DNA from 4 places in the Serratia sarumanii genome. Region 2 is predicted to be linked to each of the others. Evidence: predicted binding sites of a transcription regulator. Region 2 holds the regulator's gene; each other region holds the start of a gene.
What was found. The regulator PurR, encoded in region 2, represses purine synthesis genes. The targets are predictions, from matches to a motif close to CANGCAAACGTTTGCNTG.

Region 1 (7,406 bases), 1.6 Mb from region 2:
ATCGCGGCGCCCCGCCAGCAGATCGCTCATGTGCACGTCCACCGCGTCAAAGCCGGCGCGGTGGAACGCCGCCGCCATTTCAACGTGGGAGTTCACCCCCTGCTCACGCAGCACCGCCACTTTCGGGCGAGCGCCCTTGGCGATATACGGCGCGGCGATGTCTTCCTGCGGTGCGAAGGTCAGCTTCACATTCAGGCCGGGATCTTGTTCATCCTGCTTGGCCTGATGTTCCTGATCGGCGCACGCCGGGTTGTCGCGCAGGCGCTGCATCTGCCAGGTGGTTTCCGCCCACCAGGTGCGCAGCGTATTGCGGCTTTCGCTGTACAGCGCCTTGCCGTGTTGGGTGATGACGAAACGATCGCCGGCCTGCACGCTGCCGATGTGATGCACATTGTCGGTCAGACCGTGCTGAGCGAACGCCTGCTTCACGTCATCGAGACGTTCGGCGCTCACCTGGATCACCGCGCCCAGCTCTTCGTTGAACAGCACCGCCAGCGCATCATCGCCGAGGCCGTCAAGGTTGACGTCCACGCCGCAGTGACCGGCGAAGGCCATCTCCGCCAGCGTCACCAGCAGGCCGCCGTCGGCGCGGTCGTGGTAAGCCAACAGCGCTTGATCGGCCACCAGCTGCTGCATGGCGTTGAAGAAGCCCGCCAGCTGCGCAACGTTGCGCACGTCGGCTGGTTTGTCACCCAGTTGGCGATAAACCTGCGCCAGCGCGGTGGCACCCAGCGCGTTATGGCCGTTGCCCAGATCGATCAACAGCAGCGCGCTGTCGCCCTTATCGGTGCGCAGCTGCGGCGTCACGGTGTGGCGCACGTCCTCCACGCGGGCGAAGGCGGTGATGACCAGCGACAGCGGCGAGGTCATTTCACGCTGTTCGTTGCCTTCCTGCCAGCGGGTCTTCATCGACATGGAGTCTTTACCCACCGGGATAGTGATGCCCAGCGCCGGGCACAGTTCTTCGCCCACCGCTTTTACCGCTTCGTACAGGCCGGCGTCTTCGCCCGGGTGGCCGGCGGCGGCCATCCAGTTGGCGGACAGCTTCACGCGCTTCAGGCTACCGATCTCTGTGGCGGCCAGGTTGGTCAGCGCTTCCCCGACCGCCAGGCGGCCGGAGGCGGCGAAGTCCAGCAGCGCCACCGGCGCGCGTTCACCGAGCGACATCGCTTCGCCGTAATAGCTGTCCAGGCTGGCGGTGGTGACCGCACAGTCGGCCACCGGGATCTGCCACGGGCCGACCATCTGGTCGCGCGCCACCATGCCGGTAACGGTGCGGTCGCCGATGGTGATCAGGAAGGTTTTCTCCGCCACGGCCGGCAGATGCAGCACGCGTTTCACCGCGTCGGCCAGCGTGATGTTCTCGCGCTGCACCGCCTCGCCGCTCGCCTGCAGGCGGGTGACGTCGCGGGTCATTTTCGGCGTCTTGCCGAGCAGTACGTCCAGCGGCATGTCGATCGGCTGGTTGTCGAAGTGGCGGTCGTTGAGCGTCAGGTGCTGTTCTTCGGTCGCTTCGCCGATCACCGCATAAGGCGCGCGCTCGCGGCGGCAGATCTCGTCGAACTGCGCCATCTGCGCCGGGGCGATCGCCATCACGTAACGTTCCTGCGATTCGTTGCACCACACTTCCAGCGGGCTCATGCCCGGCTCGTCGTTGAGAATATCGCGCAGCTCGAAGCGGCCGCCGCGGCCGCCGTCGCTCACCAGCTCCGGCATGGCGTTGGACAGGCCGCCGGCGCCGACGTCATGGATAAACAGGATCGGGTTCTGATCGCCCAGCTGCCAGCAGCGGTCGATCACTTCCTGACAGCGGCGCTCCATTTCCGGGTTGTCGCGCTGCACCGAAGCGAAGTCCAGATCGGCGTCGGACTGGCCGGACGCCATCGACGAGGCCGCGCCGCCGCCCAGGCCGATATTCATCGCCGGGCCGCCCAACACCACCAGCTTGGCGCCGACGGTGATTTCCCCTTTCTGCACGTGATCGGCACGGATGTTGCCGATGCCGCCCGCCAGCATGATCGGTTTGTGGTAGCCGCGCAGCTCAACGCCGTTGTGGCTGTTGACGCGCTCTTCATAGGTACGGAAGTAGCCCAGCAGCGCCGGACGACCGAATTCGTTGTTGAACGCCGCGCCGCCCAGCGGGCCTTCGGTCATGATATCCAGCGCGGTGACGATGCGTTCCGGCTTGCCGAAATCCTGTTCCCACGGCTGTTCAAAGCCGGGAATACGCAGGTTGGACACCGAGAAGCCCACCAGGCCGGCCTTCGGCTTGGCGCCGCGGCCGGTAGCCCCCTCGTCGCGGATCTCGCCGCCGGAGCCGGTCGCGGCGCCCGGCCACGGCGAGATCGCCGTCGGGTGGTTGTGGGTTTCCACCTTCATCAGGATGTGCGCGTCTTCCTGATGGTAATCGTAGGTGCCGGTCTCCGGCGCGGCGAAGAAGCGGCCGACCTGCGAGCCTTCCATCACGGCAGCGTTGTCTTTATACGCCGACAGCACATAGTCCGGCGTCTGCTCATAGGTGTTCTTGATCATTTTGAACAGCGATTTAGGCTGCTGTTCGCCGTCGATGATCCAGTCGGCGTTGAAAATCTTGTGGCGGCAGTGCTCGGAGTTGGCCTGCGCGAACATATAAAGTTCGATATCCGTCGGGTTGCGCCCCAAACCGGTAAAGGCATTCAGCAGATAGTCGATCTCGTCCTGCGCCAGCGCCAGGCCGAGCCGGACGTTGGCCTGCTCCAGCGCGGCGCGCCCTGCGCCCAGCACGTCGACCGACTGATACGGCGCCGGCTGATGGTGCGCGAACAGCTGTTCGGCCTGTTGCAGTTCGCTGAAGACGGTTTCCATCATGCGATCGTGCAGCAGCGCGGCGAGCTGCCGCCACTGGGTTTCCGTCAGCTCGGGCGCCTTGACGTAGAACGCCAGGCCGCGCTCCAGGCGCACGACCTGCTGCAGACCGCAGTTGTGGGCGATGTCGGTGGCTTTGGAAGACCAGGGAGAAATGGTGCCCGGACGCGGCGTAACCAGCAGCAACCGGCCTTCGGGGGCGTGTTCGGCGAGAGAAGGGCCGTACTTGAGCAGCCGCTGAAGCTTGGCGTGTTCTTCGGCACTGAGCGGTGCGCTAACATCGGCAAAGTGGACGTACTCGGCGTAGATATCACTGACGGGCAGGTGAGCGTCCTGGCAGCGGGACAGCAGTTTGGTAATGCGAAAAGCCGATAAAGCGGGCGAACCACGCAGAATTTCCATAATCAAAGTTCTCTCGTCTTCGAAGCGACGGATAAGACGCTTCATTGGGCGCAACAGGGGAAAACGCGCGTCATTATAGAGAATCCTCGCCGCCGACGAAACCGTTTGCGTAGGGATAATTGATAAAAGCGTGCCGCACCGTCGAATTGTCATAACGTGTCAATAAAGTTGCACACTGGCGTTTTGTTGCGCAAAATGCCCCCGCACTGGTGATTTAACCATGAGAAAAGTCGCGGTTATCGTCGCCGGCGTACCTGTGCCACCACTGGATAACTATTTGAAACGTCTTAAAATAAACTACATCCTCATCGGCGTTGTCACCCTGCTTCTGGCTCTCGCGCTGTGGCCCAATATCACCTGGCGCAGCGGCCAGGGCGGGCAACTCCAGGAGATCATTTCCCGCGGCGAGTTGCGTATCAGCACGCTGAACTCCCCGCTGACCTATTTCAACACCAAGCAAGGGCCGGGTGGGCTCGACTACGAACTGGCGAAGCGCTTCGCCAACTACCTCGGGGTGAAGCTGGTGGTGATCCCCCATCAGAACATCAATGACCTGTTCGACGATCTGGACGACGACGACGCCGACCTGCTGGCGGCGGGCCTGATCTACAACCAGGAGCGCCTCAGCCGCGCGCGTACCGGCCCGGCCTACTACTCCGTTTCCCAACAGCTGGTGTACCGGCTGGGCACCCCGCGGCCGAAAAGTTTCGCCGACATTAAAGGCAAGCTGGCGGTCGCTTCCGGTTCCGCGCACGTCAGCACCCTCAAGCAGCTCAAACAGGATAAATACCCGGATCTCGCCTGGGAGTCCTCCAGCGATCTCACCTCCAAAGAGCTGCTGGAGCGAGTGGCCGACGGCAAGCTGGACTACACCCTCGGCGATTCGGTGACCATCGCGCTGCTGCAGCGCATCCATCCGCAGCTGGCGGTGGCGTTCGACGTCACCGACGAAGAGCCGGTTACCTGGTATCTGAAACGCGACGGCGACGACAGCCTGTACGCGGCGATGCTGGACTTCTACAGCCAGATGGTGGACGACGGCACCCTGGCGCGGCTCGAAGAGAAATACCTCGGCCACGTTGGCAGCTTCGACTATGTGGACACCAAAACCTTCCTGTCGGCCATCGACTCGGTGCTGCCCAACTTCCGCCCGCTGTTCGAGAAGCACGCCAACGAGATCGACTGGAAGCTGCTGGCGGCCATCGCCTATCAGGAATCGCACTGGAATCCGCAGGCCACCTCACCCACCGGCGTGCGCGGCCTGATGATGCTGACCCGCGCCACCGCCGACGGCCTCGGGGTCAACGACCGCCTCGATCCGGAAGAGAGCATTCAGGGCGGCGCCCTTTACCTGCAGCGGCTGATGGCCAAGGTGCCGGACAGCGTGCCGGAAGACGAGCGCATCTGGTTCTCGCTGGCGGCCTACAACATGGGCTGGGGCCACATGCTGGACGCTCGCAAGCTGACCAAGACGCAAAAAGGCAATCCGGACAGCTGGGTCGACGTCAAACAGCGCCTGCCGATGCTCAGCCAGAAGCGCTACTACCCGCAGCTGACCTACGGCTATGCGCGCGGGCGTGAAGCCTACAACTATGTGGAAAACATCCGCCGCTACCAGGTCAGCCTGGTGGGCTATCTGCAGGAAAAAGAGAGAAAGGCGGCGCAAGCGGCCGCCGAGCAGGAGGCGTTGGGGAAAGGCTACCCGACGGTGATGCCGGAACTGGCGCTCAACTACTGATTATTCCGGCTTATCCGCCGCCCGCTGCGCCAGCCTGAGCGCTTTTTTCTGTTCACGGCGCAGGCGGAAGAAATTGCTCAGGGTGGCGGCGCACTCCTCCGCCAGCACGCCCGAGACGATCTCCACCTGATGGTTCATGCCCGGATGGCGCAGAATGTCCACCAGTGAACCGGCCGCGCCGGTTTTCTCGTCGGCGGCGCCATACACCAGCCGGCGGATGCGGCTGTGCACCATCGCGCCGGCGCACATCACGCAAGGCTCCAGCGTGACGTACAGCGTGGCGTTCAGCAAACGGTAGTTTTGCAGCACCACGCCGCCCTGGCGCAGCGCCATGATCTCGGCGTGTGCGGTAGGATCGTGTCGGCCGATCGGGCGGTTCCAGCCCTCGCCGATGACCTGATTGTCCAGCACCAGCAGCGCACCCACCGGCACCTCGCCCTCTTCCTGCGCGCGCAGGGCCAGCTGCAATGCCTGACGCATCCAGTACTCATCGTTATATTCAGTCATCGCATAATTCCTCGTGCGCTTTTGCGGCGGGCATTATACACACTAGCCCTCCTTTGTCGTAGCCGCCCGCCAATGGCTATACTGGCCGAATCAGCATGTGATTCAGGGACAAGAAGCATGAAACTCAGTAAAAAGAACGCGGTCGTGGTGCGCAAGGCGCTGGACAGCTGGGTGGGAGAAGGCGCCTTGACGGCCGAACAACGGCAGCAGCTGCTGCAGCATGTGGCCGTGCAGCCTTTCGACTGGCGGCGGCTGGCGCGCTATGCGTTTCTCGCCGCGCTGGCCTCGCTGCTGATCGCCGTCACCAGCCTGTTCGCCGACAGCGAACTGCTTGCATGGCTCAGCGGACTGTTCCGCTTCGACGCGCCGGTACGCATGGCGATCGCCGGCGTACTGGCAGCGCTGGCCTACGTCTGGGCGCTGCGTCGCCGCCGGCGCCACCCGGAAAAACGCTACGGCAATGAGGCGGCTCTGTTTGTCGCCGTGTTGCTTACCGCCTGCGCCTTATGGCAGCTGGGGGTCTGGCTGGATAACGGCAGCGGCCGGGTTTCCGTGCTGCTGCTGTTCGCCGCGCTGCTGTACGGCGCGATCGGCTGGTTCAGCCGCTCCGGGCTGGTGTGGTGGTTCGCCCTGCTGTCGCTCGGCAACGCCTTCGGCGCCGAGACCGGCTACCTGTCCGGCTGGGGCGCCTACTGGCTTGGCATGAGCTACCCGATTCGTTTTATCGCCTTTGGCGCGGTGCTGATCGCCGCCGCGCTGCTGCTGCGGCCGCTGTTGGCGCAACGCGGCCTGCAGCGGGTGTCGCTGGCGATGGGCCTGCTGTATCTGTTTATCGCCCTGTGGCTGCTGTCTATCTTCGGCAACTACGGCGATCTCGACAGCTGGTACCGCGCGCGCCAGATCGAGCTGTTCCACTGGAGCCTGCTGTTCGGGCTGGCCGCCCTCGCCGCCATTTGGCTGGGATTGAAGCATGACGACGCCATGCTGCGCGGCTTCGGGCTGACCTTCCTCGGCATTAACCTGTATACCCGCCTGTTCGAGTTTTTCTGGGACAGCATGCCGAAGACGATTTTCTTCGCGCTGCTCGGCCTGAGCCTGTGGGCGTTGGGGCATTATGCGGAGAAGATTTGGCAGTTGGGGCGCCAGCCGCACGACGTGACCGACGACCGATCGCGGTACTGATAAAAACAGCAAGGGCGGAATCCTCCGCCCTTGGCTTATTCCAGCTGCTGCAGCTCGCCCTGCTTACTTACCCGCCAGCGGTGCTCGCAAAAGAACAGCAGCGGATTATCCTGCTTGCTGTCGCTGTAACCGCTGTACAGCTTTAGCGGCGCGCCGAGCCGCTGCTCCAGCTGCACCACTTTTTGCGTCCCCAGGCAGCGCAGAGTCAAGACCCAACCGCCGCAGCGGCGCGTGATGCGGCTGCCGATCAACCGCACCCGCGGCAGAAACGCCGAATCGTGATACACCTGCTCCACCAGCCGTTCCGGCGAGCCGGTGATCAGCCACACTTCGGCATCGTGCTCGTCCAGATACTGCCGCAGCCGCATTTGCACCACCGGAAACGCGGTCACCTTCTGGCGAAAGGCCTCGATAAACTGCCGCTCCAGCGCCTTGAGCTTCGCTTCGGAGCGCCCGAAAGTAATCGCCCACAGCAGCAGGCTCATCGGCCAACGCGCGGCGCGCCCCAGCAGCAGCAGCGCCAGGCCGATCGGCGGCAGCACCGGTATCACCAGCAGCAGGTTCAGCGGCAAACGGCGCAGCAGAAAGCGCAAGAAACTGCCGAACATATCCTCCTGATGCAGGGTGCCGTCCAGATCGAAAAAGACCACGCGGCGCCCCTCTGCGGCCGGTTGTTGCTGCTTGTCGCTCAAACGCTACTCCTCGGGATCGTTGAACCCCATCATCCAGGTGA
Region 2 (7,406 bases):
ACCGCCCTGCTGTTTTGCGAGCTGGTTAACCGCTGGAAACGTCTCGGCGGTTGGCCGCTGCCCGCCGGCGATCTCGCCGAATAAGCCCAACAAAAAAGGCGGCCCAGTTTGCACTGGCGCCGCCCGTTACGCGATAACCGCAAGCCCGTCGATTAAGACTGCTGGTCTTCCTGCGCTTTATACTTTTCTGCCGTTTCTTTGATCAGCTGCTGCAGTTCGCCGCGCTGATACATTTCGATAATGATATCGCAACCGCCGACCAGCTCACCGTCTACCCACAGCTGCGGGAACGTCGGCCAGTTGGCGTATTTTGGCAGCTCGGCGCGGATGTCCGGGTTCTGCAGAATGTCCACGTAAGCGAAACGCTCGCCGCAGGCGGACAGCGCTTGCACAGCCTGTGCGGAGAAGCCGCAGCTCGGCAGCTTTGGCGAACCTTTCATGTACAGCAGAATCGGGTTTTCAGCGATCTGGTGCTGAATTTTTTCAAGTGTCGTCGTCATTTATTGCTTCCTCAAGCCACATTTCATGGCTACAACATGCATCACGCGGGCTATTGTAGCGGCTGGAACAGTCGCAAGAAAACGCCATCTTTTGCAAGGATATTCACCCGCCGCCGATCGCGTTTCACCGGCCACGTCATTCCGGTCAAAACATACGTTGAGAATAACATTTTTAATCCGACCATTTCACTAATATATTGCGCGGCGGTGACGGCGCGGATTAATTATATCCATAGCCCCCTGCCGGCGCTTTTTCATACACCAACGGGCTGATTTTGAACCAAAAAAAATGTCATTAACGTTTTCTCACAATATGGATTATTATTTATGAGTTCTTCGCTGTTTTATATGGCGAAATTCGGGAATACTGTAACTCTTTCGATATCCGTTTCGGGGCCAAGGTTGGTGACGTCGACATGCGTTTAATTCTTACGCTCTTTGCGCTGCTGTTTACGCAGCTCTTCTTCAATTTGGCGCACGCTGCGCCACAGGCGCGTGTTGCCGCCGAGCAGCGTAAAAGCCATGCTAATGAAGCGCGGCCCGATGACCGCAGAAAAAAGAAAGCGGACAAAACCGCTAAAAAAGCCAAAGTGACGGCCCCCGCGAAAAAAACCAAGACCGCCAAGGCGAAAAGCGAGAAAAGCGCGAAAAAGATCGCCAGCGCCAAACCCAAGGCCAAAGCGCAGAAAACCGCCAAGATTAAAGTCACCCCGCCGAAAAAGGGCTACAAAAAAGGCTACGGCCGCCACCGCGAAGCCGGTATGGCCACCGCCAAGCTGGCGCGTGATGAAAAACCGTTGAAACTCAGCCCGGCGCACAAAAAACGCTATCAGCATGCCAAGCAGACCGCGATGGCCAAGCTGATGGGCCAGATGGGCAAACCTTACCGCTGGGGCGGCAGCTCGCCGCGCACCGGTTTCGACTGCAGCGGCCTTATCTATTACGCCTATAAAGACGTGGTAAAAATCAAGATGCCGCGCACCGCCAACGAGATGTACCACCTGCGCGACGCGGCGCCGATCAAGAAAAGCGAACTGGAAAGTGGCGATCTGGTGTTCTTCCGCATCAACAACCGCGGCGTGGCGGATCATGTCGGCGTTTATCTCGGCAACGGCAAATTCATCCAGTCGCCGCGCACCGGCGAAGAGATCCGCATCAGCCAGCTCGACAACGACTATTGGCAAAACCACTACATCGGCGCGCGCCGCGTAGTAACGCCGAAAACCATTCGTTAATTCCCTGCTCTGCGCGGTTGCGGCCCCGGTCGCAACCGCCTGCTCAAGCTATCACCCCTCACACCGCCTCACGCGCATTTCTCGCTTTTCTTCCTGTTTTTTATGATGAAAATTGTTAAGATTGAAAGACCACAATAAAAAACGGCCCATTCGGCTCCCGCTCCGGCGGAAAAAGAGTGGCGCTGTAAAGGAGGAAGCAATGTCGTTTGAATTACCTGCATTACCGTATGAGAAAAACGCGCTCGAGCCGCACATCTCCGCCGAGACCCTGGAATACCACTACGGCAAACACCATAACACCTACGTGGTTAACCTGAACAACCTGGTGAAAGGCAGCGAGTTCGAAGGCAAATCGCTCGAAGAGATCATCAAGACCTCAAACGGCGGCGTCTTCAACAACGCCGCGCAGGTGTGGAACCACACCTTCTACTGGCACTGCCTGTCGCCACAGGGCGGCGGTGAACCGCAGGGCGAACTGGCGGCGGCGATCGTCAAATCCTTCGGCTCTTTCGCTGCGTTCAAAGAGCAGTTTACCGATGCCGCAGTGAAAAACTTCGGCGCCGGTTGGACCTGGCTGGTGAAAAAACCGGACGGCGCGCTGGCGATCGTCAACACCTCCAACGCGGCCACCCCGCTGACCGGTGAAGACAAACCGCTGCTGACCGTTGACGTGTGGGAACACGCGTATTACATCGATTACCGCAATGCGCGTCCAAAATACCTGGAAAACTTCTGGGCGTTGGTCAACTGGACCTTCGCAGCGGAAAACCTGGCGTAAGCGCAGGTTCTGAGGTGATGGGGCGCAGCCAGGCTGCGCCTTTTTTATAACCGGGGGTAAATCAGTTCAACGCGGCAACGAAGCTGAAAGCGATAATGACCGCCAACGCGCAGACGGTGGTGAACAGCGACATCTTCAATTCGGTATCCATGACAACTCCTTTAAAATGGGCTTTCCTAAGGATAAAAGGCGTACAATTAGTACGTCAAATCATTTTCCCACAGTTCGCCGATAAAATCTTGTTATCATTTCCCGGTTTATAATCTCGATTACCTCTTCCACTTTTGTTCAATATGCGACAAAATTCGCAGTTCACAACTGCGTACCGGCATCCATGCCCCTCCTGATTAAGCGCTGAAGACTTCAACACACTAAAAACTCAGTTTTCGCTTCTCTGGAGAAGGATCTACGTAGGCAAACGATTAACATCACACTTACATGCTGTAAACATGTGAGTTCAGGAGTCATTCCTTACATGGCAACGATTAAAGATGTGGCCAAACGCGCGGGCGTTTCCACCACCACCGTTTCGCACGTCATCAATAAGACTCGTTTCGTCGCCGAAGAGACCAAAGCGGCCGTGTGGGCCGCCATCAAAGAGCTGCACTACTCGCCGAGCGCCGTGGCGCGCAGCCTGAAAGTCAATCACACCAAGTCGATCGGCCTGCTGGCCACCTCGAGCGAAGCGCCCTACTTTGCCGAAGTGATCGAGGCGGTGGAAAACAGCTGCTACAGCAAAGGCTACACCCTGATCCTGTGCAACTCGCACAACAATCTGGACAAGCAGCGCGCCTACCTGGCGATGCTGGCGCAAAAGCGCGTCGACGGCCTGTTGGTCATGTGCTCCGAGTACCCGGATCAGCTGCTGGGCATGCTGGAAGATTACCGCAACATCCCGATGGTGGTGATGGACTGGGGCGCCGCGCGCGGCGACTTCACCGACACCATCATCGATAACGCGTTCGAAGGCGGCTATCTGGCCGGCCGTTACCTGATCGAGCGCGGCCACCGCGATATCGGCGCCATTCCGGGCCAGCTGTCGCGCAACACTGGCGGCGGCCGTCATCAGGGCTTTATGAAGGCGCTGCAGGAAGCGCATATCGACATTCGCGAAGAGTGGATCGTCCAGGGTGACTTCGAGCCGGAGTCCGGCTACAAGGCGATGCACCAAATCCTGTCGCAAAAACAGCGGCCGACCGCGGTATTCTGCGGCGGCGATATCATGGCGATGGGCGCCATCTGCGCGGCCGACGAGCTGGGGCTGCGGGTGCCGCAGGATATTTCCGTGATCGGCTATGACAACGTGCGCAACGCTCGCTACTTCACCCCGGCGCTGACCACCATTCACCAGCCGAAAGAGCGTCTGGGCGAAATGGCCTTCACCATGCTGCTGGATCGCATTATCAGTAAACGCGAAGAGTCGCAGGTGATCGAAGTGCATCCGAAGCTGATCGAACGCCGCTCGGTCGCCGACGGCCCGTTCATCGACTACCGCCGCTAATCCCCCGCGCCGGAAGCCTGCGCGGCTTCCGGTTCCACCTCGCTCAGCCACTCCTGATTCAGCGTCTCCCCATCGCCCAGATACGCCAGCAGCCAGCTCATCGCCGGTGACGGTTTATCCTGCTGCCAGGTCAGGCAGCAAGGGCTGGCGGGAAACGGCTGCTGCAGCTGCAACGCCGTCAGCTCACCGCGCTGCACCCGCGGCAGCGCCCGATGCGCCGGCATCATGCCGACGCACAGCCCGGCGCACAGACAGTCGAGCGCCGAAGTCCAGTCCGGCACCACCAGCCGCCGCTGGTTATCCAGCGTCCAGGTGACGCGCTTGGGCAGATTGCGAGAGGTGTCCTCCAGGCAAAGCGAAGGGTACGGCCGCAGCTGATCGTCATTCAGCGGCCCCGTCAACTGCGCGAGAGGATGTTGCGGGCTGGCCACACACAGCCAGTTCATATAACCCATGTCGCGGAAGGCGAAGCCGCCGCCGACCGGCACCGCGCGCGTGGCGCCGATCGCCATGTCCGCCCTGCCATCCACCAAGGCATCCCACACGCCGTTGAACACTTCGGGTTGCAGCATCAATTCGACGTCGGGGAAATGACGGTAGAAATCCAGCACCAGTTGGCGGCTGCGCTGCGGTTTGACGATGATGTCGACCGCGATATTCAGCTGGCCGCGCCATCCGTTGGCCACCTGCTGACAGTGGCGGCGGGTGTCGAGCATTTTTTTGATAACAACTCGCGCATCTTTGATAAACAGCGCACCGGCGGGCGTCAACTCCACATCGCGATGACGCCGCTCAAACAGCGGCACCGCCAGCCATTGCTCCAGCTGCCGTACGGTATAGCTGACCGCCGACGGCACCCGGTGCAGCTCCTGCGCCGCCGCGCTGAAACTGCCGGTGCGCGCCACCGCATCGACCACTTCAAGAGAATATTCAGACCACATCGCCTTGCCTTCAATTTTTTTAACAGCACTTTGCAAATATTACCGTTTCACAAGCAGAGATCCAGCCGGATACACTGGCCGGCGCTAAAAACCTGCGACATTAAAATATTAACGAGAAATACCATGCGAAATTCCTTTGGCTTTATGTTCTACCTCGCCGGCCTGAGCATGCTGGGTTATCTGGCGACCGATATGTATCTGCCCGCCTTCGGCGCCATGCGGGAGGAACTGCAAATTTCCGCCGGCGCGGTGAGCGCCAGCCTGAGCATCTTCCTGGCCGGCTTCGCCTTTGCGCAGCTGCTGTGGGGGCCGCTCTCCGACCGTCTGGGCCGCAAACCGGTATTATTGATCGGGCTGACGCTGTTCGCCCTCGGCTGCCTGGGCATGCTGTGGGTGGAAAACGCCGTGCAGCTCTGGATCCTGCGCTTTATTCAGGCCGTCGGCGTCTGCGCCGCCGCCGCCATCTGGCAAGCGCTGGTGGTTGACCGTTACCGCGAAGGCCAGGCCAACCGCGTGTTCGCCACCATTATGCCGCTGGTAGCGCTGTCGCCGGCGCTGGCGCCGCTGCTCGGCGCCTGGTTGCTGAACCACGCCAGCTGGCGCGCGATCTTCGCCGCGCTGTTGGCCATCACCGCGCTGCTGCTGCTGCCGACGCTGCTGCTCAAAGAGCGCGCCAAAACGCAACCCAGCGCCGATGCGCCAAAAAACAGCGTCAGCTTCTGGCAACTGTTGAGATCCCCGGTGTTCAGCGGCAACGTCGCCATGTACGCCGCCTGCTCGGCCGGCTTCTTCGCCTGGCTGACCGGCTCGCCGTTCATCCTCGGTGACATGGGCTACAGCCCGAGCGATATCGGCCTGAGCTACGTGCCGCAAACGCTGGCCTTCCTGCTGGGTGGCTACGGCTGCCGCGCCGCGCTCAAGCGCATCAACGGCAAAACCCTGCTGCCGTGGCTGCTGGTAGCTTATGGTGTCAGCATGGTGGCGCTGTATCTGGTGGCCACCCTGACCGATCCGACGCTCACCACGCTGCTGATCCCATTCTGCGTGATGGCGCTGGTCAACGGCGCCGGCTATCCGATCATGGTGGCGAATGCGCTGATGCCGTTCCCGGAAAGCAGCGGCAAGGCCGCCGCGCTGCAAAATACGCTGCAGTTGGGGCTGTGCTTTGTGGCGAGCATGCTGGTGTCGGCATTTATTGCCCAGCCGCTGTTGGCGACGGTGACGGTGATGGTGTCTACGGTAATCCTGGCCGCGCTGGGGTATTTCCTGCAGCGTGGAAAAGCGGCCGATGCGCAGCAAAAGCCGCAGCGGGAACATGCTAACTCAGCGTCATAATTGCCAAGTTTAATAATCACTTAAAGAATATGCGTGCCGAGTGCGATTTACAGTTGAGTCAACGCCTCGGCACGCCTATACTCAAAAACAACCTTGTAAAGTAACACCTTATAATCTCTATATCTCAATTAGCGCTTGTGTACGCGCTTTGCGTCACACTCTTTTTTTAAGGATGCGTTTATCCCGCGCCGTTCGCGCCGGGTCGCTTCTTTAAATTTCCTCTGTTCATAGTCGGATATCAGACGCCGCGGGTCTATTTTCCGCCGGTAAACGTATGCACCCGCAGAAATTGTCTAAGCTGTTTCCTAACGGGTCATCAGTCAGAAGAAGGTGATGGAGAAGCTATGAGTTCATCGTGTATAGAAGATCTGAGCATCCAGGACAATCAGTGGTACCGTATCGCGCACGAAATGCTCGGCCTGGCCGGCATTGAAATCAACGGTTCGCGCCCCTTCGATATTCAGGTTAAAAACCCCGATTTCTTTAAACGCGTCTTGCAGCAAGGTTCGCTGGGCCTGGGCGAAAGCTATATGGACGGCTGGTGGGAATGCGAGCGGCTGGATATGTTCTTCCAGCGCGTGGTCAGCGCCGGGCTGGAGAAGAAACTCCCCCACCACCTGAAAGATACCCTGCGTATCGCCGCCGCGCGCCTGACCAATCTGCAATCGAAAAAGCGCGCCTGGATCGTCGGCAAAGAACATTACGATCTCGGCAACGATCTGTTTACCCTGATGCTCGATCCTTACATGCAATATTCCTGCGGCTACTGGAAAGACGCCACCACGCTGGAGGAGGCACAGGAAGCCAAGCTGCGGATGATCTGCGAGAAACTGCAGCTGCAACCGGGCATGCGCTTGCTGGACATCGGCTGCGGCTGGGGCGGCCTCTCCGCCTATGCGGCGAAAAATTACGGCGTATCGGTGGTCGGCGTGACCATCTCCGCAGAACAGCAGAAGCTGGCTCAGGCGCGCTGCGCCGGGCTGGATGTGCAGATCCTGCTGCAGGATTACCGCGATCTGCATCAGCAGTTCGATCGCATCGTCTCGGTCGGCATGTTCGAGCACGTCGGGCCGAAAAACTACCGCACCTATTTCAATGTGGTAGAACGCAATCTGG
Region 3 (7,406 bases), 1.9 Mb from region 2:
ACGCATACGGATGCTGCAGCAGACCATTGAACAAGCGCTGCTTGAACAAGGTCGCATCTCTGAACGTCAGGATGCACAATTCGAATAACTTAAGTTGTTGAAATCACAGTTTCGGCAACGAGTACAAAATTTCTCTGAGATGTTCGCCAGCGGGCCAGTCCCCTGAGCCGATATTTAGTACAAACAGAATGTGTTGCTCCGCGATCGGTGAGCACGCTCGGTGCGCCGAGAAGCCTTAAGATTGCGACGGCACGTTCACCTTGAACCATGGGTTCAAGGGTTACAGCCTGCGACGGCATCTCGGAGATTCCCCCTCTCAGCGGTTTATGTGTGCCGAACGCCACACTGAGCAAGCCTGATAACGATGCCTTTTCAACCCCAATTCGCGCAGCAGCGCCAAGCCATTCGTCAACTCATTCGCCAACGTCGGCGCGAGCTTACGCCGGGCCAGCAACGCTTTGCCGCAGAAAAAATAGCCGAACGCCTCGTCGCGCATGCGCACATTAAGGCGGCGCACAGCATCGCGGTCTTCCTGTCATTTGACGGTGAACTCGACACCGGGCCGCTGATCGAGCAGCTGTGGACGCTCGGAAAACGGGTTTACCTGCCGGTGCTGCACCCATTCAGCCCGGGCCACCTGCTGTTCCTGCGCTATGCGCCGGAAACGCCGCTGGTGAGCAATCGCTTCAATATTCTCGAACCGCGCCTCGATGTACGCCAGGTGTTGCCGCTGGGCGAGCTGGACGTCGTGCTGACGCCGCTGGTGGCATTCGATCATACCGGGCAGCGTCTGGGCATGGGCGGCGGCTTTTACGATCGCACCCTGCAAAACTGGCAGAGCAACGGCCCCTATCCCATCGGGCTGGCCCATGATTGCCAGCAGGTGGAGCACCTGCCGACCGAGCACTGGGATATCCCGCTGCCGGAAATCCTCACCCCGCTCTGCAGCTGGGCGTGGCACGAACCTAAATAGCAAAAGGCCGGATCGCTCCGGCCTTTTTCGTTGCGGCATGCCGCCTAATCAGAACAGCAGACGGGCGCGAATAGTGCCGTCGATGGCCTTCATGCGCTGCAGCGCGGCGTCGGCGCGCGCGGTTTCCGCTTCGATGTCGATCACCACGTAGCCGATTTCCGGGCCGGTTTGCAGATACTGCGCGGCGATGTTAACCCCCTCTTCAGCGAAGATCTGGTTAATCTGCGTCAGCACGCCCGGACGGTTTTCGTGGATGTGCAGCAGGCGGCTGGCGTTCGGGCCATGCGCCGGCAGCGACACTTCCGGGAAGTTAACGGCGGACAGGGTCGATCCGTTGTCGGAGTATTTCGCCAGCTTGCCGGCCACTTCGTCGCCGATGTTCTCCTGCGCTTCCTGAGTAGAGCCGCCGATGTGCGGCGTCAGCAACACGTTGTCGAACTCACACAGCGGCGAGTTGAACGGATCGCTGTTGGTCGCCGGCTCTTCCGGGAAGACGTCGATCGCCGCGCCCGCCAGGTGATTGCTGGCCAGCGCATCGCACAGCGCGGGAATATCCACCACGGTGCCGCGCGAGGCGTTGATCAGAATGGCGCCAGGCTTCATCAGCGCCAGCTCTTCCGCCCCCATCATGTTCTTGGTGGCCAGCGTTTCCGGCACGTGCAGCGTCACCACGTCGCTCATATTGAGCAGATCGGACAGATGGCGCACCTGCTGCGCGTTGCCCAGCGGCAGCTTGTTCTCGATATCGTAGAAGAACACCTTCATGCCCAGCCCTTCGGCCAGAATGCCCAGCTGGGTGCCGATATGGCCGTAGCCGATGATGCCCAGCTTTTTGCCGCGCGCCTCATAGGAGCCCACAGCCAGTTTGTGCCACACGCCCCGGTGCGCCTTGGCGTTGGCTGCCGGAATGCCGCGCAGCATTAACAGCAGCTCGCCCAGCACCATTTCGGCCACGGATCGGGTATTGGAGAAGGGAGCGTTGAAGACCGGAATACCGCGTTTGGTCGCCGCTTTCAGATCAACCTGGTTGGTGCCGATGCAGAAGCAGCCCACCGCCACCAGTTTTTCTGCGGCGGCGAACACCTCTTCGGTCAGATGCGTACGCGATCGGATGCCGACGAAGTGTGCATCGCGGATGGATGCCTTCAGCGATTCGGTGTCTAACGCACCCTTGTGGTATTCGATGTTGGTATAACCGGCGGCACGTAAATTATCGACCGTGCTCTGATGAACCCCTTCCACCAACAGGAATTTAATCCTGTCTTTCTCCAATGATACTTTTGCCATTTACCCGACCCTATGTTCAGACTTCAGAAGCGGCTGTGACGACACAGCTCCCATCCAACATAACAAAAATAACGCGGGCGGCAATACAAACGATTGCCTGCCCGGCAGGACAAGGCGCAGCGTTGATGGCGGTTTACGGCAGAAAATGCCATAGGGAAAGTTTTCGGCAGAAGCTTTGGGGAGTCAGTTTTCACAATGTGACATAAGTCACCAAATTTGCCGTTTTTCAGAAAAGATATTTTAACCGAAGAATTATGCGGCCCGGCACTACCGGGCCACAAACGGCGGAGGTTTATTTGACCACTTTCACGCCTTCCGGGGTGCCGACCAGCGCCACGTCCGCGCCGCGGTTGGCGAACAGCCCCACGGTCACCACGCCGGCGATGCCGTTGATCTTGTTCTCCAGCGCGATGGCATCGGTGATGCTCAGGTTATGCACATCGAGGATCACGTTGCCGTTGTCGGTCACCACGTCCTGGCGATACTCCGGCAGGCCGCCGAGTTTCACCAGCTCGCGCGCCACGTAAGAGCGGGCCATCGGGATCACCTCCACCGGCAGCGGGAACTTGCCCAGCACGTCCACCTGCTTGCTGGCGTCGACGATGCAGATGAATTTCTTGGCGATGGCGGCGATGATCTTCTCGCGCGTCAGCGCAGCGCCGCCGCCCTTGATCATCTGCATATGGCCGTTGATTTCGTCCGCGCCGTCCACGTAGATATCGAGCGAGTCCACTTCATTGCTGTCGAACACATGGATGCCGAGGCTTTTCAGCTTGGCGGTGGAGGCGTCGGAGCTCGATACCGCGCCTTCGATCTGGTGCTTGATGGAGCCCAGCGCGTCAATAAAGTGGGCGGCGGTAGAACCGGTGCCGACCCCGACGATGGTGCCCGGCGTCACGTATTCCAGCGCTGCCCAGCCCACCGCTTTTTTCAGTTCATCCTGCGTCATAATATGTCCCTTGCCTCTGTACGAAAACGTGTGCGTATTATAGGGTAAAACGCTGTTTTTCACGCCGGCAGGATCACACTTATTTACCGCAGCCCGCATTTTTGCCCGCTTGGCGGCGAGACGGGGGCGTGATTTTTCCACCTGCGCCGTGCGCAAAATGTGGCATAGTGCCGGTATCATTCTAATTTAAGGGATATCTTTCCGATGAAACGCCCAGACTATCGTACGCTGCAAGCGCTGGACGCGGTGATCCGTGAGCGCGGCTTCGAGCGCGCCGCTCAAAAACTCTGTATCACGCAATCGGCGGTATCCCAACGCATCAAACAGCTGGAAAATCTGTTCGGCCAACCGCTGCTGGTCCGTACCGTGCCGCCGCGCCCCACCGAACAAGGGCAAAAGCTGCTCGCGCTGCTGCATCAGGTGGAATTGCTGGAAGAAGAGTGGCTGGGCAACGATACCGGCGTCGATACGCCGCTGCTGCTGTCGCTGGCGGTCAACGCCGACAGTCTGGCAACCTGGCTGCTGCCGGCGCTGAAGCCGGTGCTGGCGGACTCCCCCATTCGCCTGAATCTGCAGGTGGAAGATGAAACCCGCACCCAGGAGCGGCTGCGCCGCGGTGAGGTGGTGGGCGCGGTGAGTATTCAGCCGCAACCGCTGCCGAGCTGCCTGGTGGATCGGCTGGGGGCGCTGGACTACCTGTTCGTCGCCTCCCGCGGCTTCGCCGAGCGCTACTTCCCGAGCGGCGTCACCCGCTCCGCGCTGCTGAAAGCGCCGGCGGTGGCCTTCGACCATCTCGACGACATGCATCAGGCGTTCCTGCAGCAGAACTTCGATCTGTCGCCGGGCAGCGTGCCCTGCCACATCGTGAACTCGTCAGAAGCCTTCGTGCAGCTGGCACGCCAGGGCACCACCTGCTGTATGATCCCTCACCTGCAGATCGAAAAGGAGCTGGCATCCGGTGAACTGATCGATCTGACGCCGGGGCTGTACCAGCGCCGCATGCTGTACTGGCACCGCTTCGCGCCGGAAAGCCGCATGATGCGCAAAGTGACCGACGCGCTGCTGGAACACGGCCATCAGGTGCTGCGCCAGGATTAAAACGAAAAAAGGTTCGCCGCAGCGAACCTTTTCTTCAATACGAACACCTTACTGCGCGGCGTTGCGCTGCAGCTCGAACACCACATCCACCTGATCGTCGAAGTGAATGCTTTGCTGCTCATAGGTTTGCGCCGCGTCGCTTTCCGCCGCCGCACCGGCCGCCTTATACATCCGCGCCACCGGCATCGGCTGGTAGTTGGCAACCCGGTAGCGAATGCTGTACACCGGCCCCAGCTTGGCGTGGAAGCCTTTGGCCAGGGATTCGGCCTGCTGAGTCGCGTTCTCGATCGCTTTTTGCCGCGCCTGCTCGCGATACACGTCCGGCTTGGCGACGCCCAGCTCCACCGCGCGGATCTCGTTCAGGCCGGATTTCAGCGCGCCGTCCAGCAGCTCGTTCAGCTTGTCCAACTGACGCAGGGTCACCTGCACCTGACGCACCGCCCGGTAGCCCTTCAGCACCGACTCGCCGGTTTTCAGGTAGTCGTACTCCGGCTGGGTGCGCAGGTTGGCGGCGCTGATGTCTTTCTTCTCGATGTTATTTTTCTGCAGGAAATCAAAGTACTGCGCTACGCGCTCGTCCACCTGCTTCTTCGCTTGGGCGGCGTCTTTGGAGGAAACGCTCACTTCGATCGCCAGGGTGGCGATATCCGGCGTGGCGTCCACGCTGGCGGTGCCGGAGGTGACGACGTGCGGCCCTTCAGGCACTTCAGCCGCCTGCAGCGCCATCGGTAACGTCCCTAATCCGACCATTGCGGCCATAGCCAATGCTTTTAGCTTCACAGTGTCTCCTTAATGACAGGCTGTCTCTGATCGCCGGCTTTTCCCTGTGAGAACCGCCGGATTCCTGGCATCAAACGTAGCATATCGCGCGGCGTTTTGAATTCGGATTAGTGGCAAATTCTTATAAATTTGCCCCCTGCCAGGCCAGCTGCAGCGCGATGCCCCACATCACCAGCCCGACCAGCGCGTTGATGATGCGCTGCGCCCGCTGGGTGTTCAGCCACGGCGCCAGCCAGGAGGCCAGCAGCGCCAGCCCGAAGAACCACACCGCCGACGCGCTGGCCGCGCCGAGCGCGAACCAGGAGCGCACGTCCGCCGTCAGTTGCCCGCCCAGGCTGCCGAGCACCACAAAGGTATCCAGATAAACGTGCGGGTTCAGCCAGGTGACCGCCAGCATGGTGACCACGAGGCGCCAGCGGCTCTGCGCCAGCTCCTGCGCCGCGGCCTGCGCCGGTTGCGGGCTGAAGGCGGAACGAAACGCGCCCCAGCCGTACCACAGCAGAAACGCCACCCCGCCCCAGGTGACCAGCGCCAGCAGCAGCGGCGAGCGGGTCAGCAACGCGCTGCCGCCGAAAATCCCGGCGCAGATCAGCACGATATCGCTCAACGCGCACAGCGAGGCGATCATCAAATGATACTGGCGGCGAATGCCCTGATTCATCACAAATACGTTCTGCGGGCCCAGCGGCAAGATCATGGCGGCGCTCAGGGCAAAACCCTGCAGGAAGACGGCTAACATGGGGATTCCTCGAATGATAAAAGGCGCCGGATGAGGGCGCGTGTCGGTCAACACGCGCATCATACGAGGAAGCGATCATTAGGTGAAATTGATGTTTCTAATCCAGTATCAGAGATGCTAATACTTAAATCGGTGTGACGAACCCCAGCTCCTGCGAGATGCGTTGCGCAGTGGCCAGCACCGGTTTAATCAGGCTTTTGACGCCGATTTGCTGCAGCTTGGCGGTCGGCAGAGAAACAGACACCGCATAGGGCACGCGCTGTTGAATATCGAATACCGGCGCCGCCACGCAGGAGACCCCCAGCTCGTTTTCTTCGCGATCCATCGCCATACCGCGCTGGCGAATATCGGCCAGTTCCTCATACATTTTCGGCAGCTCGGTGATGGTATTGCGCGTCAGCGTCTGAATCTCCTGCTGATGGCTCTGCCAGTAGTGGGCCGGGTAATCGTCGTTGCCGTAGGCCATGAAGATTTTACCCATCGCCGAACAGTACAGCGGCATATGCTGGCCGATATAGGCGCGGGTGCGCATCATGCCGGTAGTCGGCTCCAGCTTGTAGATCAGAATGACGTGGTCGTCTTCGCGGCTGGAGAAGTTGACCGTCTCACCCACTTCCAGGTTCAGCTGTTCCAAATGCGGCGCGGCCACGTGAATGATATTGAGTGACGACAGCGCCTTCTGGCCGATGGAAATGAACTTGGTGGTCAGGCGGTAGCTGCCCGGCGACGGCGCCTGGGTCACATAGCCGCTGGTGTGTAACCCCTGCAGCAAGCGGTGCACCGTGCTCTTGTTCATGCCGGCCAGCTCGGACAGATGCGCCAGTGGGCATCCATTGGGGAAATTGCTCAGGATCTCAATCAACTGCAAACCGCGGAACAGGCTTTGGCTGCCCAGCGGTTTGTCTTTCTTGTCATCTTTCTCGTCGACGGCTTTCAGGCTCATAGCGAAAATCTCTCCAGTGTCGAACCGCCAACCGGCGCTGCGGCGAAGTCAGCAGGCTCTTTGCCGGGCATGTTACCCCAAGGCCTGCATCACGTGAAGACGGAACGCCGTTTCATTGTCCGCAGCGGGCCAAAAATCCGCAATATTTCCCCCGCATTGAAGTGAGCCATCGGTCACACTTCCGCAAAGTAAAAAATAACCCATTGTTTAATAAAAACAATTAAAACTTCATCACCTTTGATTTAGCGCAACGAACGTCATATTATTTTTGAAATTGAATTTCGCATATTGAAATTTAAAGACCAGATACTCACCAGCGGTTTGGCTAATTTGCCCGGCATCTTCGCTCGGGCGCAACACCAGGGGCGCATCACATGACTATGGATAATGCGGCACAACTCATCCTTACCCTTAGCCACATCGTCAAACGATTTGGCGGCAACGTGGCGGTCAACGACGTCAGCCTGCAGGTAATGCCGGGCGAGGTTCTGGCGCTACTGGGCGAAAACGGCGCCGGCAAATCGACGCTGATCAAAGTGCTGGCGGGCGTCTACCCGCGCGACGGCGGCGATATTCGTTTTCAGGGCGCAAGCATCGCCTCCGCCGCCGCCATAAAAAGCGCCAGCCGCCAGCCGAT
Region 4 (7,406 bases), 2.3 Mb from region 2:
GGTGATCCACCATGAGTCCTGCCGCAATATTCGCGGCTATCAGAAAGAGCCTGAGAAGTTCATGGCGGTCGAGTGGGATAAAGAGACCGAGCAGGAGTTCATCGCCGAGATCAAGGTGGATATGTTTAACCACCAGGGCGCGCTGGCCAACCTGACGGCGGCGATCAACGCGGCCGAGTCCAATATTCAGAGCCTGAACACCGAAGAGAAAGACGGTCGGGTTTATAGCGCCTTTATCCGCTTGACCACCCGCGATCGCATCCATTTGGCAAACATTATGCGTAAAATCCGTATCATGCCGGATGTGATCAAAGTTAACCGCAACCGAAACTAGCGCTTATGAGTCCTGAACGCTATGCGCGGATTTGTGAAATGCTTGCGACCCGGCAGCCGGATCTGACGGTCTGCCTGGAGCAGGTGCACAAGCCGCATAACGTCTCCGCCATTATCCGCACCGCCGACGCCGTCGGCGTGCATCAGGTCCACGCCGTGTGGCCCACCACCCGCATGCGCACCCTGGTTTCCTCCGCCGCCGGCAGCAACAGCTGGGTCAGCGTCAAAACCCATCGCTCCATCGGCGACGCGGTCGGTCACCTGAAAGCGCAGGGCATGCAAATTCTGGCCACCAATCTGTCTGCGCGCGCGGTCGATTTCCGCGAGGTGGATTATACCCGGCCCACCTGCGTGCTGCTCGGCCAGGAAAAAACCGGCATCACCGAAGAAGCGCTGGCGCTGGCCGATCGGGACATCGTCATTCCGATGATCGGCATGGTGCAATCGCTCAACGTCTCCGTGGCCTCGGCACTGATCCTGTATGAAGCACAGCGCCAGCGGCAGAACGCCGGCCTGTATCGCCGCGACAACAGCATGCTGGATGAAGAAGAGCAGCAGCGTCTGCTGTTCGAAGGCGGTTACCCGGTGCTGGCCAACGTAGCCAAGCGCAAAGGGCTGCCACGCCCGCAGATTGACGAGCAGGGCCAGGTGGTCGCCAGCGCCGAATGGTGGGCGGCCATGCAGGCGACGGTGCGCAAATGAAAGGCCGCCTGCTGGATGCTGTCCCACTCACCACGCTTTCCGGGGTTGGCGCCAGCCAGGCGGGCAAACTGGCCAAACTCGGCCTCGAGACCATTCAGGATCTGCTGCTGCACCTGCCGCTGCGCTACGAAGACCGCACCCGCCTCTACCCGATCAACGATCTGCTGCCGGGCATCTACGCCACGGTAGAAGGGGAAGTGCTGCGCAGCGACATCAGCTTCGGCCGCCGCCGCATGCTGACCTGCCAGATCAGCGACGGCACCGGCATCCTCACCATGCGGTTCTTCAACTTCAACGCCGCAATGAAGAACAGCCTGGCCACCGGCCGCCGCGTGACCGCCTACGGCGAGATCAAGCGCGGCAACCACGGCGCGGAAATCATCCATCCGGAATACCGCATTCAGGGCGAAGCCAGCGAGGTTGAGCTGCAAGAGTCGCTGACGCCGGTCTACCCCACTACCGAAGGGGTGCGGCAGGCTACGCTGCGCAAGCTAACCGATCAGGCGCTGGAGCTGCTGGATACCTGCGCTATCGCCGAGCTGCTGCCGCCGGAGCTGAGCGGCGGCCTGATGAGCCTGCCGCAGGCGCTGCACACCCTGCATCGCCCGCCGCCGGACATCCAGCTGGCGGATCTGGAGCTGGGCAAACACCCGGCGCAAAAACGCCTGATCCTTGAAGAGCTGCTGGCGCATAACCTCAGCATGCTGGCGGTGCGCGCCGGCGCGCAGAGCTATCAGGCGCAGCCGCTGCTGCCGGACGATCGGCTGAAAAACCGTTTTCTCGCCCAGCTGCCGTTCTCGCCGACCGGCGCGCAAACGCGCGTGGTGGCCGACATCGAAGCCGATATGCAAAAAGACTTCCCGATGATGCGGCTGGTGCAGGGCGACGTCGGCTCCGGCAAAACGCTGGTGGCGGCGCTGGCGGCGCTGCGCGCCATCGCGCACGGCAAGCAGGTAGCGCTGATGGCGCCGACCGAGCTGCTGGCCGAGCAGCACGCCAACAATTTCCGTCAGTGGTTTGAACCGCTGGGGCTGGAGGTCGGCTGGCTGGCCGGCAAACAGAAAGGCAAGGCGCGCATCGCGCAGCAGGAGGCTATCGCCAGCGGCCAGGTGTCGATGGTGGTCGGCACCCACGCCATCTTCCAGGAGCAGGTGCAGTTCAACGGCCTGGCGCTGGTGATCATTGATGAGCAGCACCGCTTCGGGGTGCATCAGCGGCTGGCGCTGTGGGAGAAAGGCGAAGAGCAAGGCTTCCACGCCCATCAGCTGATCATGACCGCCACGCCGATCCCGCGCACGCTGGCGATGACCGCCTATGCCGATCTCGATACTTCGGTCATCGACGAGCTGCCGCCGGGCCGCACGCCGGTGACCACCGTCGCCATCCCCGATACCCGCCGCGCCGACATCATTCAACGGGTGAAGAGCGCCTGTCTGGAAGAGGGGCGGCAGGCTTACTGGGTATGTACGCTGATCGAAGAGTCCGAGCTGCTGGAAGCGCAGGCGGCGGAAGCCACCTGGGAAGAACTGAAAACCGCGCTGCCAGAGCTGAAGGTAGCGCTGGTGCACGGCCGCATGAAAGCGCAGGAAAAGCAGGCGGTGATGCAGGCGTTTAAACAGGGCGAGCTGCAGCTGTTGGTGGCCACTACGGTGATCGAAGTCGGCGTCGACGTGCCGAACGCCAGCCTGATGATCATCGAAAACCCGGAGCGGCTGGGCCTGGCTCAGCTGCACCAGCTGCGCGGCCGCGTAGGGCGCGGCGCCGTGGCCTCACACTGCGTGCTGCTGTACAAAACGCCGCTGAGCAAGACTGCGCAAACGCGCCTGCAGGTGCTGCGCGACAGCAACGATGGCTTCGTCATCGCGCAGCGCGATCTGGAGATCCGCGGCCCGGGCGAGCTGCTGGGCACCCGCCAGACCGGCAGCGCCGAATTCAAGGTGGCGGATCTGCTGCGCGATCAGGCGATGATCCCCGAAGTGCAGCGCGTCGCTCGCCATCTCCACCAGCACTATCCGGAGCACGCCCAGGCGCTGATCGAACGCTGGCTGCCGGAGAAGGCGCGCTACTCCAACGCATAAAAAAGGGCGCCGCAGGCGCCCTTTTCGCGATGACCCGCGATATCACCCCACCGCCGGGAACACCGGCAGCAGCAGATACAGCTTGATGACGATGGCATTGGCGATATCGATAAAGAACGCCCCCACCATCGGCACCACCAAAAACGCCACGTGCGACGGGCCGAAACGATCGGTGATCGCCTGCATGTTGGCGATCGCCGTCGGCGTGGCGCCCATGCCGAAGCCGCAGTGGCCGGCAGCCAGCACCGCCGCGTCGTAGTTTTTACCCATCACCCGATAGGTGACGAAGATCGCGTACAGCGCCATGACCAGCGTCTGCACCGCCAGGATCGCCAGCATCGGCAGCGCCAGCGAGGCCAGCTCCCACAGGCGCAGGCTCATCAACGCCATCGCCAGGAACAGCGACAGGCTGACATTGCCCAGCACCGACACCGCCCGCTCGAACACGGTATAGAAACCGGTGAAGGCCAGCGTGTTGCTGAGGATCACCCCGACGAACAGCACGCAAACGAAGTTCGGCAGTTCAAACACCGTGCCGCTCAGCAGGCCGGCAATCAGCTGCCCCAGACTCAGACAGATGGCGATCATGGCGATGGTTTCGATCATCACCAGCGAGGTGATCAGACGGCCGCTTTCCGGCTTCTCGAAGCCGCTCGGCTGCACGCTGTCATCCGGGGTGCCTTCCGGCGTGGAGGAGTGCTTGACCAGATAGCGCGCCACCGGGCCGCCGATCAGGCCGCCCAGCACCAGGCCGAAGGTGGCGCAGGCCATGGCGACTTCCGTGGCGTTCTCGAAGCCGTAGCGCTCGATGAATAGCTTGCTCCAGGCCGCCCCGGTGCCGTGGCCGCCCGACAGGGTGATCGACCCGGCGATCAGGCCCATCAGCGGATCCAACCCCAGCATTTTCGCCATGCCGATGCCGATGGCGTTCTGCACGATAAGCAGCCCCAGCACCACGAACAGGAACACCACCAGCACCTTGCCGCCGGCGCGCAAACGCGCCAGGTTGGCGTTCAGGCCGATGGTGGCGAAGAAGGCCAGCATCAGCGGATCCTTCAGCGACATGTCAAAACTGATTTCCCAGTTGACGAGCTTTTTCAGGGCTAACAGCAGGAGGGCCACCAGCAAACCGCCGGCGACGGGAGCGGGAATGGTATATTTTCGCAGCAGAGGAATGGTTCTGACGCACTTGCCCCCGAGGAGCAAAACCAGCGTCGCCGCGACTAACGTGCCATAAGTATCAAGATGAAACATCCAGGTACTCCATGTAAGGAAAAAGATCCAAATAAAAATAATAAGTTATAGAAAACCACTGAGTTTTTAAACTTGATGAGTGCAGGATTAGAAGTAAAAAACGCTGAGATGACAAGAAAAAATGAATGAAAATGCGACATAAACAGGAAAGTCGGCAACATAATATTTACGCGCAACCGTTTGCTTTTGTGGGACGGAGCATTAAAATGCCTGCTTTGCCGTATCTGGAAACGCCACACCATGAGCATGTCATCCTCCGAGCTTGATGCCGCGCGCCAAGCCGCCTCAGAACCCCGCGCCAGTGAACTGATTTATCGCCTGGAAGATCGCCCGCCGCTGCCGCAAACGCTGTTTGCCGCCGGCCAGCATCTGCTGGCGATGTTCGTCGCGGTGATCACCCCGGCCCTGCTGATCTGCCAGGCGCTGGGTCTGCCGGCACAGGATACCCAGCACATCATCAGCATGTCGCTGTTCGCCTCCGGTCTGGCTTCCATTCTGCAAATCAAAACCTGGGGGCCGGTGGGTTCCGGGCTGCTGTCGATTCAGGGCACCAGCTTCAACTTCGTTTCGCCGCTGATCATGGGCGGCCTGGCGCTGAAAAACGGCGGCGCCGACGTGCCGACCATGATGGCCGCGCTGTTCGGTACCCTGATGGTCGCCTCCTGCACCGAAATTCTGCTGTCGCGCGTGCTGCATCTGGCGCGCCGCATCATCACCCCGCTGGTTTCCGGCATCGTGGTGATGATCATCGGCCTGTCGCTGATTCAGGTCGGCCTGACCTCGATCGGCGGCGGCTACGCCGCGATGAACGATCATAGCTTCGGCTCGCCGAAAAACCTGCTGCTGGCCGGCGCGGTGCTGGCGGTAATCATCCTGCTGAACCGCCAGCGCAACCCTTACCTGCGCGTGGCTTCGCTGGTGATCGCCATGGCGGTCGGCTATCTGTTGGCCTGGGCGATGGACATGCTGCCCGCCGATGCGCCGGCGGCCCCCACGGCGGCGATCACCATCCCCACGCCGCTCTATTACGGCCTGGGCTTCGACTGGAACCTGCTGCTGCCGCTGATGCTGATCTTTATGGTCACCTCGCTCGAGACCATCGGCGACATCACCGCCACCTCCGACGTCTCCGAACAGCCGGTCAGCGGGCCGCTGTACATGAAGCGCCTGAAGGGCGGCGTGCTGGCCAACGGCCTGAACTCGATGCTGTCGGCGGTGTTCAACACCTTCCCCAACTCCTGCTTCGGCCAGAACAATGGCGTGATCCAACTGACCGGCGTCGCCAGCCGCTACGTCGGCTTCGTGGTGGCACTGATGCTGATCGCGCTGGGGCTGTTCCCGGCGGTGGCCGGCTTCGTGCAGCACATCCCCGAACCGGTACTGGGCGGCGCGACCATCGTGATGTTCGGCACCATCGCCGCCTCCGGCGTGCGCATCGTATCGCGCGAGCGTCTGAACCGCCGCGCCATCATGATCATGGCGCTGTCGCTGGCCGTCGGCATGGGCGTCTCCCAGCAGCCGCTGATCCTGCAGTTCGCGCCGGACTGGCTGAAAACCCTGCTCTCTTCCGGCATCGCCGCCGGCGGTATTACCGCCATCGTGCTGAACCTGGTGTTCCCGCAGGAACACGAGAAGAAGTAACCCGTCCATTGGCGTTCAAACGGCCGCTTGCGGCCGTTTTTTATTGTCTATCAGACCATTGCCCTTGAGATGCCCGGCCAATTGCGGCATAAACAGGGTATCTTTTTTGACCGATGCGGATGTAGACGATGAAATTTATCGGAAAGCTGTTGCTGACGTTGCTGCTGCTGATCGTGCTGGCGGCAGTGGTACTGTACTTGGTCGGGCAAACCCGCTGGGCGGCAGGCCGCCTGAGCGCCTGGATCAGCGACAACAGCGAATACCGCCTGTCGATAGGAAAAATCACCCATTCGTGGAGCCAGCCGGACCAGATCGGTCTGGAAGACGTGCAGCTGGCACGCAACGGCCAGCCGCAGGCGCTGGTCGCCAAACGCGTCGATCTGGGCCTCAGCCTGCGCCAAATCACCGAGCCGCGCTATTTTCACAGCGTCACGCTGCGCGACGGCACGCTGAACGTGCAGCCGCAGGCGGCGGCGCTGCCTGTACAGGCCGACGTGCTGCAGCTGAGCAACATGGCGTTGCAGTCCAACGATAACGAGTGGCAACTCAACGCGCAGCAGGTCACTGCCGGCATCACGCCGTGGCGCCCGCTGGCCGGTCATCTGCTGGGGGACAACAACCAGTTCCAGTTCAGCGCCGGTTCGATGACGCTGAATGGCATCCCCGCCTCGAAGGTGTTGGTGCAGGGGGAGCAGAAGCAGGGCCAGCTGCTGTTGAACAACTTCGGCGCCGATCTGGCGCAGGGCGACCTGACCGGCGTGGCCAGCCGCGCCGCCGACGGCAGTTGGCAGGTGGATCGCCTGCGGCTGAGCGGCGTGCGCATGCAGACCCCGCTGACGCTGGCGGAATTCATGCAGCGCTTTACCACCCTGCCGCCGGTCACCCTCAAGCGTTTCGATCTGATCGACGCGCGCCTGGAAGGCAAGGCATGGGCGTTTAACGATCTCGATCTGTCGCTGCAAAACGTCAGCGTCGAAAAAGGCGACTGGCGCAGCGAAGACGGCTCGCTCAACGTCAACGCCAGCGACGTGATCAACGGCGGCTTCCACCTGATCGATCCGATCGCCACCCTGCGGCTCTCCTCCGCCGGCATCGCCATTCAACAGTTCACCACCCGCTGGGAAGGCGGGCTGCTGCGCACCTCCGGCAACTGGCTGCGCGCCAGCAAACGCCTGCAGCTGGATGAAGTGGCCATGGCGGCGCTGGAGTACACCCTGCCGAGCGACTGGCGCGAACTGTGGCTGAAACCGCTGCCGGACTGGCTGGCGGAGGTGTACGTCACCAAGCTGACCACCAACCGCAATCTGATCATCGATATCAACCCGGCATTCCCGTTCCAGATCACCGCGCTGGACGGCTACGGCAGCAACCTGCTGCTGGCGCGCGATCGCCAGTGGG

Region 1: the regulator PurR is predicted to act here: its motif matches at 3,341-3,358, upstream of purL (phosphoribosylformylglycinamidine synthase).
Region 3: the regulator PurR is predicted to act here: its motif matches at 2,343-2,360, upstream of serA (phosphoglycerate dehydrogenase).
Region 4: the regulator PurR is predicted to act here: its motif matches at 4,537-4,554, upstream of SSARUM_RS23690 (nucleobase:cation symporter-2 family protein).

Annotation. Positions count from the first base shown of each region.
Region 1 covers NZ_CP124750.1:3,830,764-3,838,169, forward strand. Annotated here, with positions in the region: gene purL (phosphoribosylformylglycinamidine synthase) at 1-3,249, opposite strand, end outside; gene mltF (membrane-bound lytic murein transglycosylase MltF) at 3,524-4,984, shown strand; gene tadA (tRNA adenosine(34) deaminase TadA) at 4,985-5,491, opposite strand; gene SSARUM_RS18200 (DUF2157 domain-containing protein) at 5,609-6,673, shown strand; gene yfhb (phosphatidylglycerophosphatase C) at 6,709-7,365, opposite strand; gene SSARUM_RS18210 (PTS transporter subunit EIIC) at 7,369-7,406, opposite strand, start outside.
Region 2 covers NZ_CP124750.1:2,210,626-2,218,031, reverse strand. Annotated here, with positions in the region: gene rnt (ribonuclease T) at 1-84, shown strand, start outside; gene SSARUM_RS10630 (Grx4 family monothiol glutaredoxin) at 153-500, opposite strand; gene SSARUM_RS10625 (C40 family peptidase) at 917-1,735, shown strand; gene sodB (superoxide dismutase [Fe]) at 1,935-2,513, shown strand; gene cydH (cytochrome bd-I oxidase subunit CydH) at 2,575-2,664, opposite strand; gene purR (HTH-type transcriptional repressor PurR) at 2,989-4,014, shown strand; gene punR (DNA-binding transcriptional activator PunR) at 4,011-4,955, opposite strand; gene punC (purine nucleoside transporter PunC) at 5,079-6,290, shown strand; gene cfa (cyclopropane fatty acyl phospholipid synthase) at 6,635-7,406, shown strand, end outside.
Region 3 covers NZ_CP124750.1:4,132,682-4,140,087, forward strand. Annotated here, with positions in the region: gene zapA (cell division protein ZapA) at 1-88, shown strand, start outside; RNA gene ssrS (6S RNA) at 129-311, shown strand; gene SSARUM_RS19605 (5-formyltetrahydrofolate cyclo-ligase) at 365-973, shown strand; gene serA (phosphoglycerate dehydrogenase) at 1,022-2,260, opposite strand; gene rpiA (ribose-5-phosphate isomerase RpiA) at 2,553-3,209, opposite strand; gene SSARUM_RS19620 (LysR family transcriptional regulator ArgP) at 3,414-4,307, shown strand; gene SSARUM_RS19625 (oxidative stress defense protein) at 4,356-5,087, opposite strand; gene argO (arginine exporter ArgO) at 5,209-5,826, opposite strand; gene SSARUM_RS19635 (IclR family transcriptional regulator) at 5,951-6,769, opposite strand; gene SSARUM_RS19640 (sugar ABC transporter ATP-binding protein) at 7,144-7,406, shown strand, end outside.
Region 4 covers NZ_CP124750.1:5,003,740-5,011,145, forward strand. Annotated here, with positions in the region: gene spoT (bifunctional GTP diphosphokinase/guanosine-3',5'-bis pyrophosphate 3'-pyrophosphohydrolase) at 1-334, shown strand, start outside; gene trmH (tRNA (guanosine(18)-2'-O)-methyltransferase TrmH) at 340-1,035, shown strand; gene recG (ATP-dependent DNA helicase RecG) at 1,032-3,113, shown strand; gene gltS (sodium/glutamate symporter) at 3,156-4,367, opposite strand; gene SSARUM_RS23690 (nucleobase:cation symporter-2 family protein) at 4,608-6,008, shown strand; gene SSARUM_RS23695 (AsmA family protein) at 6,137-7,406, shown strand, end outside.